Regions from separate parts of the Collibacillus ludicampi genome, predicted to be linked through region 2. Evidence: a T-box and tRNA genes for the amino acid it is inferred to sense, from the RefSeq annotation. Region 2 holds a T-box; the other holds one or more tRNA genes.
The links. The T-box of region 2 lies ahead of alaS (alanine--tRNA ligase). A T-box ahead of a tRNA ligase gene usually reads a tRNA of that ligase, here a tRNA-Ala.
Positions count from the first base shown of each region.

Region 1 (7,178 bases), 2.0 Mb from region 2:
GTATACGTCGAAGTAAAATACAAACGTTTATCGTCGCCATGTAAGGAGTTGATCTGTATGCTGCAGCATGTTTCCAGGTCACTGCGGTACAGTCTTGAAGGCTTCCTGAAGCGAACATTCTATGTTTATAATGAACCGATGACAGAAGAGGATATTGTCCAGATCGTAAAAGAACATTGGCTCGCTATGGATGAGAAGAACAGAGATACGATTGAGGTAAGGGTACATATGGCTCTTTCAACGGAAAGCGGGGTCTTTGAAAGGAAGGGCAATCGGTACGTGATGCGTGAACATGTGCCGGATGACTTGCATGACCTCGCTTATAAGTTTCTTGCGGAAAAAATGTATCCCCAGAAACATGGAGAGCTTTTACGGCATATTCAACAAGTGACGAAACGAAGCCGAGGAGAATTGATGTCGCGCGTGGATTTCGAACGGGATTGGCGTTTCGCTCGTCTCACAAGCGGTGAGTGGACATTGACGGAGTGGAGTATTATCAATGATGAAGTTGTCGATTTAATGACAACCCTCAATGTCCGGAATGCCAATCGCCAAGAATTACTGGAATTAGTAGCGGTTGATTCCAAAGGTGAGACAATCGTCTTCTTTCCGGAATTGGATCCCCGTTTTCAAGTCGGATCGGATGGACAGATTGAATTGCTGGCTTTTCAAGATCCCCCTTCCAACGAGGCCAAGGCTTCTGACAAAAGAGATAAAGAGAGCCATTTCATGCTGAATAACGAAGAAACGGAGGAAAAATACATGACTGCAAAAAAAGATCTGATTGCATCCATTCTTATGGAGTTGGAAGCGTATTTGAACCGTTTGGAAGAAAGAGATCAACAAATCCCTCAGGAAGTGATGGCTTATTTCCATAATGATGATCTAAAAGGTATCGAACGTCTCATGCAAGAGAGAAAACGCAACGCTGAATTTTCGACAGATCTTCAAGAACTGTTAAAAAAATGGAATGTAAAAGCTGAGGAAATGGTGCATGTGTAATCCCCTATGAAAGATGCAAGCACCGATTCACTGGAGAATCGTTTTGAACGATTAAGGAGACTGCTTGATGTTTGGCGGGATATGTTGCAACAAAAGGAGAAAGAAGTGTTGCAATGTTTCTATCAGGATGATCTGTCGGGAATTGCTAGATTAATGGATGAGAAGAAACGCCTTGCCATACGAATTCAACATATTCAAGCTTTTGTCGATAAGTGGGAGTTTATTGAATCGCGTATATTCAGCCAGGATAGGGATTCGCAATCCGTTCCATATCCATAGATCCTGATCTAAGCCAGTCCAAATTAAAGAGTGTGTTCAAGAAGAAGACCTACTTTTGAACATCCTCTTAACAGGACTGGCTTAGATGGTATATGGTTATCTTCGGACTCTTATCGGATGTTTTTTGGATTGATTTCTATTTTGTTAAGGGGTTGCTTATGAACCTGACGGAAATGGAGTTTTTTCTGTTGCTTTCACAACACGGGATTCGAATCAGTCCCGAGCAAAAAGAAGCGATTCGTCATATTCACGGTCCTTTGGTTGTATTTGCTGGCCCAGGCAGCGGAAAAACGACCGTTTTGACCTGCCGTGCAGCCTACATGTTAAAAGTAGGAGGCATTTTACCGAAAGAATTGCTGATCGTTACATTTACCCGCGCTGCTGCTGAAGAAATGCGAGTTCGCTTGTCACAATTGCCAGGAGTGGGAGATTTGCGGGCAAAGGCGTGTGAAATCGGCACATTTCACTCAGTCTTTTTGCGGATACTTCTCAGAAAGCTCGGTTCTGTACCGAAATTGATGGGAGAAGCGGAACAAAAAATGTTGCTTCGTCGTGCATTACAGGAAACGGGAGCGGATGCCACAGAGGAAGAAGTTGCCGATCTCTTGCAAAAGATTGGACTTTGTAAGAACAATCTCATTTTGCCTGAACGGATTCGCGTGGAAAAGCCGGAGAATGTCAAGTTCCGCGATCGTTTTACCATCTACGAAGAATTGAAGAAAGAAAAAGGCTGGTGGGATTATGACGATATTCTCGTCGAATGTCATCGCCTATTAAAATCGAATGTGCAGATACTCGAAGAATACAGAAGACGGTACCGTTATATCCTGGTGGATGAGTTTCAGGATACGAATTATGCCCAATATGAATTGATCAAACAACTAGCTGTACATAACAACATTTTTGTTGTCGGTGATGACGACCAATCGATCTATAGATTTCGAGGTTCCCGGGTCGAATACCTGCTTGACTTCGAAAAAACGTTTCCCGGGGCGGCGAAAGTAATTCTGGGGGCCAATTATCGCTCGCACCAACAGATCATAGAAGCAAGCAAACGCTTGATTGTACATAACCGGAAACGTCAACAGAAGGATTTCAAAGGAATGAACGGCGAGGGAGAAGAGCCGCACGTGATTCGACCGAACGATGAGAAAGACGAGGCTGAGCAGATTCTATCCGAAATTGAACAGGGGATCAAAAGCGGCATTCCCCCTGAACAACATGCTGTTTTATACCGGACGAACAATCAGGTGCGTGCGCTCATCGATGCTTTGGTGGAAAGGGAGATTCCATTTACGATTTATGATTCGGATAGCGATTTCTATCGTCAATGGCAGGTGCGGGATATTTTATCCTACATGAGACTCGCTCAAAATCCAAATGATGTTGACAGTCTCGTACAGATCATCAATCGGCCCAAACGTTATATGTATGAAACGAGGTGGATCGATGAATTGCACCGGATTTCCCGTTCGCAAAGTTTGAGCCTCGTTGATTCCTTGTCGAAGCTTCAAGGATTGGAAATCTACCAGATTAAAAAATTGGAACAATTCATCCGTGACATCGAACGGATAAAACTCTTGAATCCTCAAGAAGCACTCCGCTATATCCGAGATGAAATCGGTTATGAGAAATATTTGCGCGAGTATGCTGATTCTACAGGGAATGACATGCAAAGGGTTATGGAACCGTTGGATGAATTAGCGCAAGCGGTGCAGGGGTATGAATCGATATTCGCATTTTTAGAGCACGTGGATCGGGTACAGGAATGTGTCCGTCAGTCCAGAAGCTCTCGCAGGGGGATTCAACTGATGACCTTGCATCGCGCCAAGGGTTTAGAGTTTCACAGTGTTTACATTATTGGACTTGTGCATCACATGATGCCGCACGAAAAGGCGCTTAACGATCAGCATACAGAAGAAGCGCTAGAGGAGGAACGAAGACTTCTCTACGTGGGTATGACAAGAGCAAAAGAACGGTTGTACCTCTCAGCGCCTGAGCGATATCAAGGCAAGAAGGTCAAGCCGTCCCGTTTTCTCTACGAGACAGGTCTTTTGAAGTCTACATGGCGCGTGGCTCTTCAAAAGAAGAAAGTGAAAACGGAAGTGCAAAATCAACTGGAGCTCTCGCCGCAGGAACGGATGAAGAAGGCTGTGGAACGCTATGGTTCTATTGCCGTCACAAAAAACATGACGCTGATTCATAGGGATTACGGCAACTGTACGCTTGAAGATGTTCAAGAATTGACAGACGGACTTGGCCGCCGTGTCACCATTCTGATTCCTGATCGAGCGAAACCGCAGCAATTGCACTTGGAATTATCTTTGTACCTTGGGATTTTGAAGACAGTCACGCAAAATGAGGTGTCGGTAAAACACGGCTCTGAAAATCTTTGATGGGCTAATATTGTGCTTCCTGGAGTCGTCTCGTTTAGATTACTGTCAAATGTTGCGAGACGACTTCCAGCTGTATAAAAACTAGAGAATCGATTCATTGAAAATGAAAAGACAGGATGAATTCATTTCATAATTAATTTTGTTCTCTGATCATGAACAATTACTATTGAGTAGAAAAACAAAACGTGATAGTATAACAAACGTCACCGCGAGATTTGCCAAAATCAAAGAGCGAGAGAAAATATGTTGACAAGATGATTGAATCGTGATATATTATTTCATGTCGCATTCCTCGATAGCTCAGCGGTAGAGCATCCGGCTGTTAACCGGAGGGTCGTAGGTTCGAATCCTACTCGAGGAGCCATATTGGAGCTGTGGTGTAGAGGCCTAACATGCCTGCCTGTCACGCAGGAGATCGCGGGTTCGAATCCCGTCAGCTCCGCCATTTACATGCCAGCGTAGCTCAGCAGGTAGAGCAACTGACTTGTAATCAGTAGGTCGCAGGTTCGATTCCTGTCGCTGGCTCCATGTTACGCAGGGGCATAGTTCAGTTGGTAGAACGGCGGTCTCCAAAACCGCATGTCGTGGGTTCGAGTCCTGCTGCCCCTGCCATTGATAATTCTTGGTGGATGTGGCGAAGTGGCTAACGCACCGGATTGTGGCTCCGGCATTCGTGGGTTCGATTCCCATCATCCACCCCATTGGGGAGTCGCCAAGCGGTAAGGCAACGGACTTTGACTCCGTCATGCGTAGGTTCGATCCCTACCTCCCCAGCCAAAGAAAGTGTAATTGCGCGGGCGTGGCGGAATTGGCAGACGCACTGGATTTAGGTTCCAGCGGGAAACCGTGGGGGTTCAAGTCCCTTCGCCCGCACCATTTGGGGGTATAGCTCAGTTGGTAGAGCACCTGCCTTGCAAGCAGGGGGTCAGCGGTTCGAATCCGCTTACCTCCACCATGTTGAACATTCAAGTAAAAAATCAATGAAGACAGATACCGAATTTTGCTGGACGCTTAGCTCAGCTGGGAGAGCACCTGCCTTACAAGCAGGGGGTCGGCGGTTCGATCCCGTCAGCGTCCACCAGATGCGGAAGTAGCTCAGTGGTAGAGCATCGCCTTGCCAAGGCGAGGGTCGCGGGTTCGAGTCCCGTTTTCCGCTCCAAATTCTTTTATCAAACACAGGCGATAAAAAGTCTGTGTTTTTATTTTTTATCGTTTATGCTATTATATAGTGAAATGATAACTAAAAATGAGGTGTTCACCCGGTGAACGTTACGATTTATGATGTTGCAAGAGAAGCAGGCGTATCGATGGCAACGGTGTCCCGGGTATTAAACGGTACAGCGGTTGTCAAAGAGGAAACGCGAAAAAAAGTATTGGATGCTATAAAAAAACTTCACTATCGTCCCAACGCGGTGGCAAGGGGGCTAGCGAGCAAACGTACCAAAACGATCGGCGTAATCGTGCCCGATGTTTCTGCACCTGTCGTTGCTGAGATGGTTCGTGGAATAGAAGATATTGCCAGAATGTATCAGTATCATATTATCTTGTGTAACTCAGACGGACAATTGGAACGCGAAAAAGATTTGATCGGTACCATGTGGGAGAAACAAGTCGATGGACTTTTGTTCATGGGCCATGATATTTCTCAGGAGTTGGTAAAAACGTTTGAGGATGCACAACTTCCTGTTGTACTCGTGAATACGGTGGACCCGGAAAACCGTATACCATCGGTGAATGTGGATAACCGCCAGGCAGCATATGAAGCGACACAATTCCTTGTGAAAGAAGGTGCAAGACGAATTTTATTTCTCGGAGGACCGCGTTCTCATTTGGTCTTGGGTGAACCCCGCTATTCCGGGTATTTGCAAGTCATGCAAGAGCAAATGCTCGAACCGCTCCTCTTCGAATGTGAAGATACCGATTATGAAACCGGACTGACCGCTATGAAGCAATGGCTTGCCCAAGGAAAACAATTGGACGCTGTATTGGCAGCTACCGATGAATTGGCGACAGCCGCGATGCATGCTTGCCAGGAGGCGGGGTATCAAATTCCTTCACAAGTGAAAGTCATCAGTTTTGATAATTCGCGGCTGACCTTCATGGTTCGTCCTGAATTAACGACGATTGTTCAACCTCTTTATGATGTGGGAGCTGTATCGATGCGCTTGATGACGAAGTTGTTGCATGATGAACCTGTCGATTCCTATTCGGTGATCTTGCCGCATGATATGGTCATACGTCAATCGACGTAAGGGCATACCGAACGTATACATGCCCTTGCGCATAATCTTTACTACTAACTAGAGGTCTTCTCTCTACGAAGGAGTGATATGGATGCACGTGGAGAGGCTGGGAGAAAATAAAGTTCGAATCTTTATCAGCTATGATGACTTGGAGGAACGAGGAATTGATCGCGAGGAAATTTGGCAAAACGGACGTAAGGTGCAGGAATTATTTTGGGATATGATGGAACGCGCCTATGTCGAGGTTGGCTTTGAAGTGATTGGTCCGATCGCGATCGAAGCGTTTACGATGCCTACAGAGGGTGTTGTGGTCATCGTCACGCAAATTTCATCGTTACCGGGAGCCGTGGAAAAACAAAATGAAGAACTGGGCTCGATTGAAATGAACCTCCATTCTGCTGACTCTCTGGGCGCTTTCACTTTCGTATTCAATGACTTTGAAGAAGTCATTCGCGTAGCTCGTGAACTAAAAGAAGTCGTACAAGAGGGATGTTCCCTTTATCATTATAGAGATCGTTATTTTTTATTTTTTGAAGAGGAATCAGTCGCTGGAGCCGATTATGATTCGGTTTGGGCCGTTTTGCATGAATACGGGGATTTGTCTTCTGTCACGCACGCGGTACTTGAAGAGTATGGGAAACGGATCATCGACCGTACGGCTATCCAAGAACTGATCAAATACTTTCCTGCGTGAAATAACCCGGATGGTTCTCATCCGGGTTTTCATACGTTCTACTGAAACATTTTAATAATATTAAGCATTAACGCTGCAATCGCTGCAGCCATGAGTGGTCCGACAGGGATTCCTTTCAGGAAAACGATCCCTATGATCGATCCGATGACAAGACCAATCATGACCTGAGGTTCAGCCTTCAACATCGAAAGACCTTGGCCGTTAAGGTATGTAGCCAGGATGCCGCCAATCAGTGCGAACAAACCTGACATTGTAAAAAAAGTACTTAATAAATCTTTCGTTTGAACTTTTCCGTTCACTAACGGAACGAGTACGGAAATCATTAAGAATAAGAGCCCCAACTCCAAGCCTCGCCGCTCAAGCATTGGAAAAAAACGTTGCAGGTGAGTAAGTTTTAAGATCAGAAGTACACTGGCAGCAGTTGCTAAAATGTTCGATCGGCCGATGATGCCAACGATAATGAGGATGACTAATACGATCTCTCCAAACATACCTCCAATCGCCCCTTCTGTCCATCTGTTTCACTATATGGACAATCAGGGCGAGTCATGCTTTCTTGTTCAG
Region 1 covers NZ_BOQE01000001.1:3,807,973-3,815,150, reverse strand. Annotated here, with positions in the region: gene DNHGIG_RS19315 (hypothetical protein) at 58-1,002, shown strand; gene DNHGIG_RS19310 (hypothetical protein) at 1,009-1,281, shown strand; gene DNHGIG_RS19305 (ATP-dependent helicase) at 1,440-3,677, shown strand; tRNA gene DNHGIG_RS19300 (tRNA-Asn) at 3,967-4,041, shown strand; tRNA gene DNHGIG_RS19295 (tRNA-Asp) at 4,046-4,122, shown strand; tRNA gene DNHGIG_RS19290 (tRNA-Thr) at 4,130-4,205, shown strand; tRNA gene DNHGIG_RS19285 (tRNA-Trp) at 4,214-4,289, shown strand; tRNA gene DNHGIG_RS19280 (tRNA-His) at 4,303-4,378, shown strand; tRNA gene DNHGIG_RS19275 (tRNA-Gln) at 4,380-4,454, shown strand; tRNA gene DNHGIG_RS19270 (tRNA-Leu) at 4,471-4,553, shown strand; tRNA gene DNHGIG_RS19265 (tRNA-Ala) at 4,557-4,632, shown strand; tRNA gene DNHGIG_RS19260 (tRNA-Val) at 4,683-4,758, shown strand; tRNA gene DNHGIG_RS19255 (tRNA-Gly) at 4,762-4,836, shown strand; gene DNHGIG_RS19250 (substrate-binding domain-containing protein) at 4,940-5,929, shown strand; gene DNHGIG_RS19245 (adaptor protein MecA) at 6,012-6,614, shown strand; gene DNHGIG_RS19240 (DUF441 domain-containing protein) at 6,653-7,105, opposite strand; gene comA (phosphosulfolactate synthase) at 7,161-7,178, opposite strand, start outside.
Region 1: it encodes a tRNA-Ala, which carries the amino acid that the T-box ahead of alaS (alanine--tRNA ligase) is inferred to sense. The anticodon was not compared.

Region 2 (7,178 bases):
AACAATTCCATCTCTATCACCTTTTCCATCAAAATTCTTTTTCATCTAGCATGACCGGTCATTGCGGATAAACCACTAATAACAGTATTTCATCTTTTGTCGATTTTCAAGCATCTTTCTTCAAAAATTTCTAAGTTTCTAGAAATGTTTAAGAAGTTGACAAAATTTATCATACTTTACACTTGCCTTGGGCGGATACAAAAGATTTTTCGAAACAGTTCCCGTTTATTTCAAGCGTTTGAAACCCTCGAATTTGCTCGTTTCATTAAGTGATCTCCCATTTCACACGATTTTTGATTATATCATCGAATGCATCATGTTGCAACATAAGAATTCGATATCCGGATCCTATTTCAATTATTGCACGTTTATTGAATGGTCATACAATTTATTAAAAATATTTCTTAACCGCCTCAGCCGTTACGAAGCAACAGATCAGTGAAAAGTATCTTGGGGCATGTCAACAGGGCAAAAATAAAGCCCTGCCCTTTGGGCAGAGCCGGTTTGCAGTTTAGTTACCATCATTCCCTGATACCAAGGAACGCTTTTGTTTCCTTCTCCAGGTTTCCATTCGCTCCCGCTGAACTTTGACGAGCAACCAATCGAGTGTGTGACTGATCGAAACGATGTCATCGGCCACCAAGTTCATGCGGTTGGCACGAGCAACTTTGTACATTTGTTCACGTACCTGTTCAATCGTTTGCAGGAGCTTCATCTCAGTTGCCATCCCTATACCCCCGAATCATTTATTACTCTCAGTATACGACATCCTTCCATATATATCCATAGGATATTTTGATAGTTTTTGTCGAATTTGTACTCATTTTTCAAATTCCTTTGTATACTTAACGGCTTCGATCCGTTCTTTGATTACATCAAGCAAACGCTCGTCAAAACCGATCGGGACGGCACAACGAACAGGCACGCGAAGATGATTTTTCGCCGCTATTTCGGCCCGATGTAATGCTTTTTTTGCTAAAAATCCATTCGATAGAAAATATGGAACAAGAATCAATTCGCTGATTTCTTGTACCATGAACCTCTTGACTCCCTCTTCAATCCGCGGTTCGTTAAAATCAAGAAAGGCGACCTCCGTGATACTATCGGGGAGCCTTCTTTGTACCTCTTGTGCGATGGCAAACAACGCATCGGTCTCACCTAAAATCGGTGAACCATGTGCAATCAGCAAGATGCCTTTCCTTGACAAGAAATTCACCCCTGACGACTGGTTCTCGTGTTCAAGACTGTAATCGCGATGACAAGAAGTATGCCGACAACGGTAGAGAATGAAAAATAAAGATACGTTGAAAAGATTCCGGAGCGGTCGTACAGTACACCGCCAATAAAGCTGGTAAACATGGTGCCGAGTCCATTTCCGAATGACGAATAGAGTGCTTGCGCAGTCACCTGCACTTCGCGCGGTGCATGTTCACGTATAAATGTGGCTGCCGCCGGTAAATAGAGACCCACCGACATGCCTTGAATAAAGAAAAGCATGATCACCCAGGCGGCCGATGGGGTGCTTGCATACCATCCCCACCTCAATGCAGAAACTACTCCAGCTACAATCAGAATGGTCAAAATCCCATACTTGCGAATCAGCGATCCCGCCACTTTCATCGCGGGGGCTTCCGAACCGGCAAACAACAGGAAGGCGACACCCACTCCCGCGACCGTTCCGCCGATCTTTGTATAAAGCAGGGAAAAATAGTAGTTATGCGCGTTCATCGGCCCGAAAATAAGAAAAGCAGATCCCAAGAAGATCACATACTTGGGCAAGCGTAACAATCGGCCTAAACCGCTCCAAACGCTTCCGGTCTTTTCTCGATGCACTTTCGGAAACTGTCTCACCCACCAAAGTCCAAGCAGAAAGGCACCCGCATACACATAGAAAATGACCACGAGACCGAAGCGTTCTGCGAGTGTACCCGTAAACCAGACAGCTACAGCAAAACCGATCGCTCCGAACAGACGGATATTTCCGTAATCCCCGCCTTGTTTTTGTACGAAGGAAAGGGTAATGGAATCGGTAATCGGATTGATCGCGCTCTGGAAAAGCTGTAATCCTGCAAACAAGAGAAGAAACGCGATAAATCCATGCATCAGAGGGAAAAGCAAAGCGATCGAAGCCGCACAAGTAAGCGCACAAGCCAATACCTTTTGTTCAGCTTGAAATCGGTCACAAATCATTCCCCACACCGGCTGGAAAAGAATCGAAATCACCGGCCCGACCGCCATGATCGTCCCAATTTGTGTACCGCTTAAGCCGAACTTTTGATAGTAGAGTGGCAACAATGTATACAGAGCACCAATCCCGAAGAAAAAAAGAAAATAAACCATAGATAAACTTCGGTAAACAATTTTGGTCTCCGACATTTTTTTCAAACGATATGTTTCCAAACCCATCTCCTCACGTTTCAAGAATACAATCGTCATCATACCACAAATTTGTTGTCAAAAACATGTGACTACAAAGAGAATCATGACGATAAGAAAAGGCACCCGGAACTCCAGGGCGCCTTTCCTTACTCTTTTATTTTACATGTGCAAGTTGGCTTTTTAAAATGTCCGCGACTTGTGCGATGGCGTCTTTCAATTTGGACGGATCTTTTCCTCCCGCCTGTGCAAGTTCCGGACGGCCACCACCGCCGCCTCCCGCAATAGTAGCGACCTCTTTCACAATCTTGCCCGCCTGCAATCCCTTGGCTACAAGATCTTTCGTGACAGCCGCAACAAAATTGACTTTTCCCTCTCCAGCCGTACCGACTACGACCACGCCAGACTCCAAGCGATTGCGCAGATCTTCCGCTACGGCCCGCAAACCGTCCATGTCCAGCCCTTCAAGCGCTGCCGCCACGTAGCGGATCCCTTCAACTTCCTGGACTTTGTCGATCAATGCTTTCACTTCATACGATGCGAGCTTGCCTTTGAGCGATTCGATCTCTTTATTAAGCTCTTTCACTGTCGCTTGCAGGTGTTCAATACGAGTCGGAAGATCGTTCACGTTGGCTTTCAATTTTTCTGCCGCTTCTTCCAACAGATCTGTCTGCTGTTGGACAAACGCGTAGGCACCGCGTCCGGTAACGGCTTCGATGCGGCGCACACCGGAAGCGATCGAAGACTCGGAGAGGATCTTGAACATGCCGATCTCTCCCGTGGAGCGTACGTGGCAACCGCCGCACAGTTCGATCGAATAGTCGCCCGCTTGTACCACGCGTACGACATCACCGTATTTTTCACCGAACAGCGCCATTGCCCCCATCGCTTTGGCTTCTTCGATTGGCATTTCGCGGATGATGACCGGTTGATTCGCCCAGATCTGCTCATTGACGCGTCGTTCAACTTCACGGATCTCTTCAGGCGTCATCGCCCCGAGATGAGAGAAGTCGAAGCGCAAACGTTCCGCTTCCACGAGCGAACCTGCTTGTGCCACATGCTCTCCCAAAACTTCACGCAACGCTTTGTGCAACAAGTGGGTAGCCGTATGATTCTTCGTAATATCAGTACGTTTTTCCGCATCGATCACCGCTTCGGCCGTATCGAGCACTTCTACGACACCGGCGATGACTTTCGCTTTGTGCATATGATATCCGTTCGGTGCCTTCTGCACATCCAGCACCTGAATCTGTGCCTTCTCTCCTACGGAGATGATCCCTTTATCCGCCACTTGCCCCCCAGATTCCGCATAGAACGGAGTACGGTCGAGGATCAGTTCGATGACATCCCCTTCCTCCGCCGACTCCACCGGTTGACCATCTTTTAAGATGGCCAGCACTTTGGAGGCCGTCGCAAGCTCCGTATATCCTACAAATGTCGCTTGCAGTTCTCCCAGTTCTTCGAAGACGTTGCTTTGCACATGCATCGAAGTCACATCCTTGCGTGCAGCGCGCGCACGTTCACGTTGTTCGTTCAACGCTTCTTCGAATCCCTTTCGGTCGACGGTAAACCCTTGTTCGAAAGCGATATCTTCCGTCAGATCGATCGGGAACCCGTATGTGTCATACAAGCGGAACGCGTCTGAACCCGGGATCACCGTTTTTCCTTCTTTCTTAAGGGTCGCGATCACTTCGTTGAGGATGTTTTCTCCTTCATGCAAAGTTTCCGAGAAACGTTCCTCTTCCGCTTTGATCACCCGCTCAATGAAGGCGCGCTTTTCAACGACTTCAGGATAATGCACACCCATGATGTCGCCAACTACGGAAACCAATGTATAGAGGAACGGCTTCTCGATCCCCAGTACCTTTCCGTAACGGACCGCGCGGCGCAGAAGGCGACGAATCACATACCCGCGCCCCTCATTCGATGGAAGCGCACCATCGCCTACGGAGAACGTCACCGTACGGATATGGTCGGCGATCACTTTCATCGCTACATCCCAATCCTGTTCCTGATGATACGGCTTGCCGGACAGGCGGGACACTTCCTCAATGATCGGCAGGAACAAATCGGTATCGAAGTTCGTTTCACCGTTCTGCAAGAGGGAAGCCATACGTTCCAGACCCATGCCGGTATCGATATTCTTCTTCGGCAATGGAGTATAGGTACCATCCGGATTGTGATTGAACTGTGAAAACACGAGGTTCCAAACTTCCAGGAAACGATCGCAATCGCAACCGGCCTTACAATCCGGATTCTTACAACCTTCCAGCTGGCGGTCATAGAAAATCTCTGAGCAAGGTCCGCAGGGTCCTTCTCCGATATCCCAGAAATTGTCTTCCAAACGAATGATGCGCTCATCCGGAACGCCGATCTCTTTCGCCCAGATGTCGTACGCTTCATCATCTTCCGGGTGAATGGTCACAGACAGACGCTCAGGCTCAAACCCGATTTCTTTCGTGAGGAATTCCCACGCCCAATGGATTGCTTCTCTCTTGAAATAATCACCGATCGAAAAGTTGCCCAACATTTCAAAAAATGTATGGTGGCGTGCTGTTTTTCCCACGTTTTCAATATCATTGGTTCGGATACACTTTTGCGAATTGGTCATACGCGGATTGCGCGGAATCTCGGAACCGTCAAAATACTTCTTTAACGGTGCCATTCCAGCATTAATCCATAATAAAGAAGGGTCGTTGTACGGGATCAGAGAAGCGGAAGGAACGATCTCATGTCCCTTGGATGCGAAAAACGCAAGAAATCTTTCGCGGATCTCTGCTGATTTCATGAGGAAACTCCTTTCTTCTGCTTTGAAAATGAGCGTTATTTTGAAAATGAGTGCTTGGGTGGATGTATCGCTTTGCGCTTGGGTTCGATGAAGGTCGTCCCGCCCGATCTCTTAACAAAGGTTGCGGAACGACCTTCAACTCACCTCTGCGCTGCAAAGCGATACAATCCACCCAAAAGACACTCCGTTGCTTCTGGCAGCCTCAAACTTCTTTTCCACACATGAAATTTTTCATCCTCTGGTGACGCCGCTTGCGGCATGGAGGGTTACTTTGAAAACTAAAAAAACCTCTCGCCCCCACAGGGACGAAAGGCATTCCTTTCGCGGTACCACCCTGATTACACGGCAAAAAACGCCATGTCACCTCAGACGTGCGATAACGGACACGAACCGTCAATCTTTCAATTGCGCCTTAGGAGTAGCTTCGGAAGCCCTTCACAGGAAAACCCTTTCAGCCAACGGGGTTCTCTCTCTGACTGTGGACTGCTTCGTACTCCGCTCCCGCATCGCTTTTGCATTATAAATCTCACTGTATCATTATATCCAATTGTTTTTCATATAGTCAATCCGCCATCGAGTCATACTCTAGCATACACATTCATAGCTTGATAGGGAGGAAAGGAGGCACCTCTATGAAAATCATTCCCCTAGGTCTTGCAGCATTTCTGCTCTTCAGCCCGCTGACCGCCCATGCAGAACAAGTGCCTACATTGTCCGGACAAAGCGCCGTCGTCATGGATGGAACGACAGGTGACATCCTATTTACCAAGGAAGAGGACGTGAAACGTTATCCTGCGAGCCTGACCAAACTGATGACTGCCATCCTGCTGCTGGAACACAAAAAGCCGGATGACCTATTGACGGCCAGTCGACTTGCGGCAAGTCAGGAACCGACCAACATCTCATTACGTGCCGGTGAAAAAATGACAGCCAAAGATGCACTCTATGCCCTCCTGCTTCACAGTGCTAACGATGTGGCCGTCATGGTCGCTGAAAATGTGGCCGGCTCCGTATCAAAGTTTGCCGATATGATGAACGCCAAAGCGAAAGCCTTGGGGATGAAGAACACACATTTCGTAACCCCAAACGGGTTACACAATCCGAATCATTATTCCACAGCCAAAGATCTTGCGATTTTGACTCGCGCAGCCCTGCAATACCCGCAAATCAAGGAAGCCTTGCATACAAAAACGTATACAATGAAACGTTCCTACGATCCAAAAGAATTGAAAAACCAGAATCGATTACTATTTGAAGACCCGGAAACATATTGGGGAGGAAAGTCGGGTTTCACCGATCAGGCAGGTACTTGTTTAACGGAAGTGGCCAATGAAAACGGAATCCTCCTGATTGCCGTTACATTAAAAACGACGCTGGAAGGAGCATATGACGATATCGAAAAACTGGTGGCATACGGTTACACGCAATATGACACGTTCACACTTCGAAAAGGCCAATCGCTCATTGAGTATCCCGCACCTTCGGGCTTCACACCGCAAATGATGTACACGGCAGACGGTTTTCAAACCATCTATCCGAGAACGGCTCCCATCGAAAAGCAGGTAGAGCTCAAGCCCTGGAACGGGCCCGTTCCAGCCGGAACGGAGATGGGGACTCTCACCATCATTCAAGACGGAAAAGTTCTTAAAAAAATTCCTCTCGTCGTACAACAACCGATCACATCAAACAAAACGTCGCCCGTTTCGGGAACAATCGTCATCTTGCTACTGACAACCTTGATGATGGTTCGTATGCGATCCGCGTTTAGGAAGAAACCTCTCCCTCAAGAGATGCGCGAATCTCTTCCCGGATAAAACAAAAAGCTCACACGTCAACGAAACGTGTGGGCTTTTTTCTGCATGCAAATGAAACCTATCGGAAGACGGGTTCACTTATTCACGATAACAATTGCGATAATGATCACGAATCTCCTCTAACTTGGGTAAAAGGGATTCGATAATAGGCTGTACCTGGTGTTTGTCTTTCGTCGTCTCCACCTCGACAACAGTATCCA
Region 2 covers NZ_BOQE01000001.1:1,833,896-1,841,073, reverse strand. Annotated here, with positions in the region: gene codY (GTP-sensing pleiotropic transcriptional regulator CodY) at 1-11, opposite strand, end outside; gene DNHGIG_RS09320 (aspartyl-phosphate phosphatase Spo0E family protein) at 512-727, opposite strand; gene DNHGIG_RS09315 (sirohydrochlorin chelatase) at 821-1,207, opposite strand; gene DNHGIG_RS09310 (MFS transporter) at 1,213-2,400, opposite strand; gene alaS (alanine--tRNA ligase) at 2,534-5,164, opposite strand; T-box leader at 5,463-5,680, opposite strand; gene DNHGIG_RS09300 (D-alanyl-D-alanine carboxypeptidase family protein) at 5,797-6,978, shown strand; gene DNHGIG_RS09295 (hypothetical protein) at 7,057-7,178, opposite strand, start outside.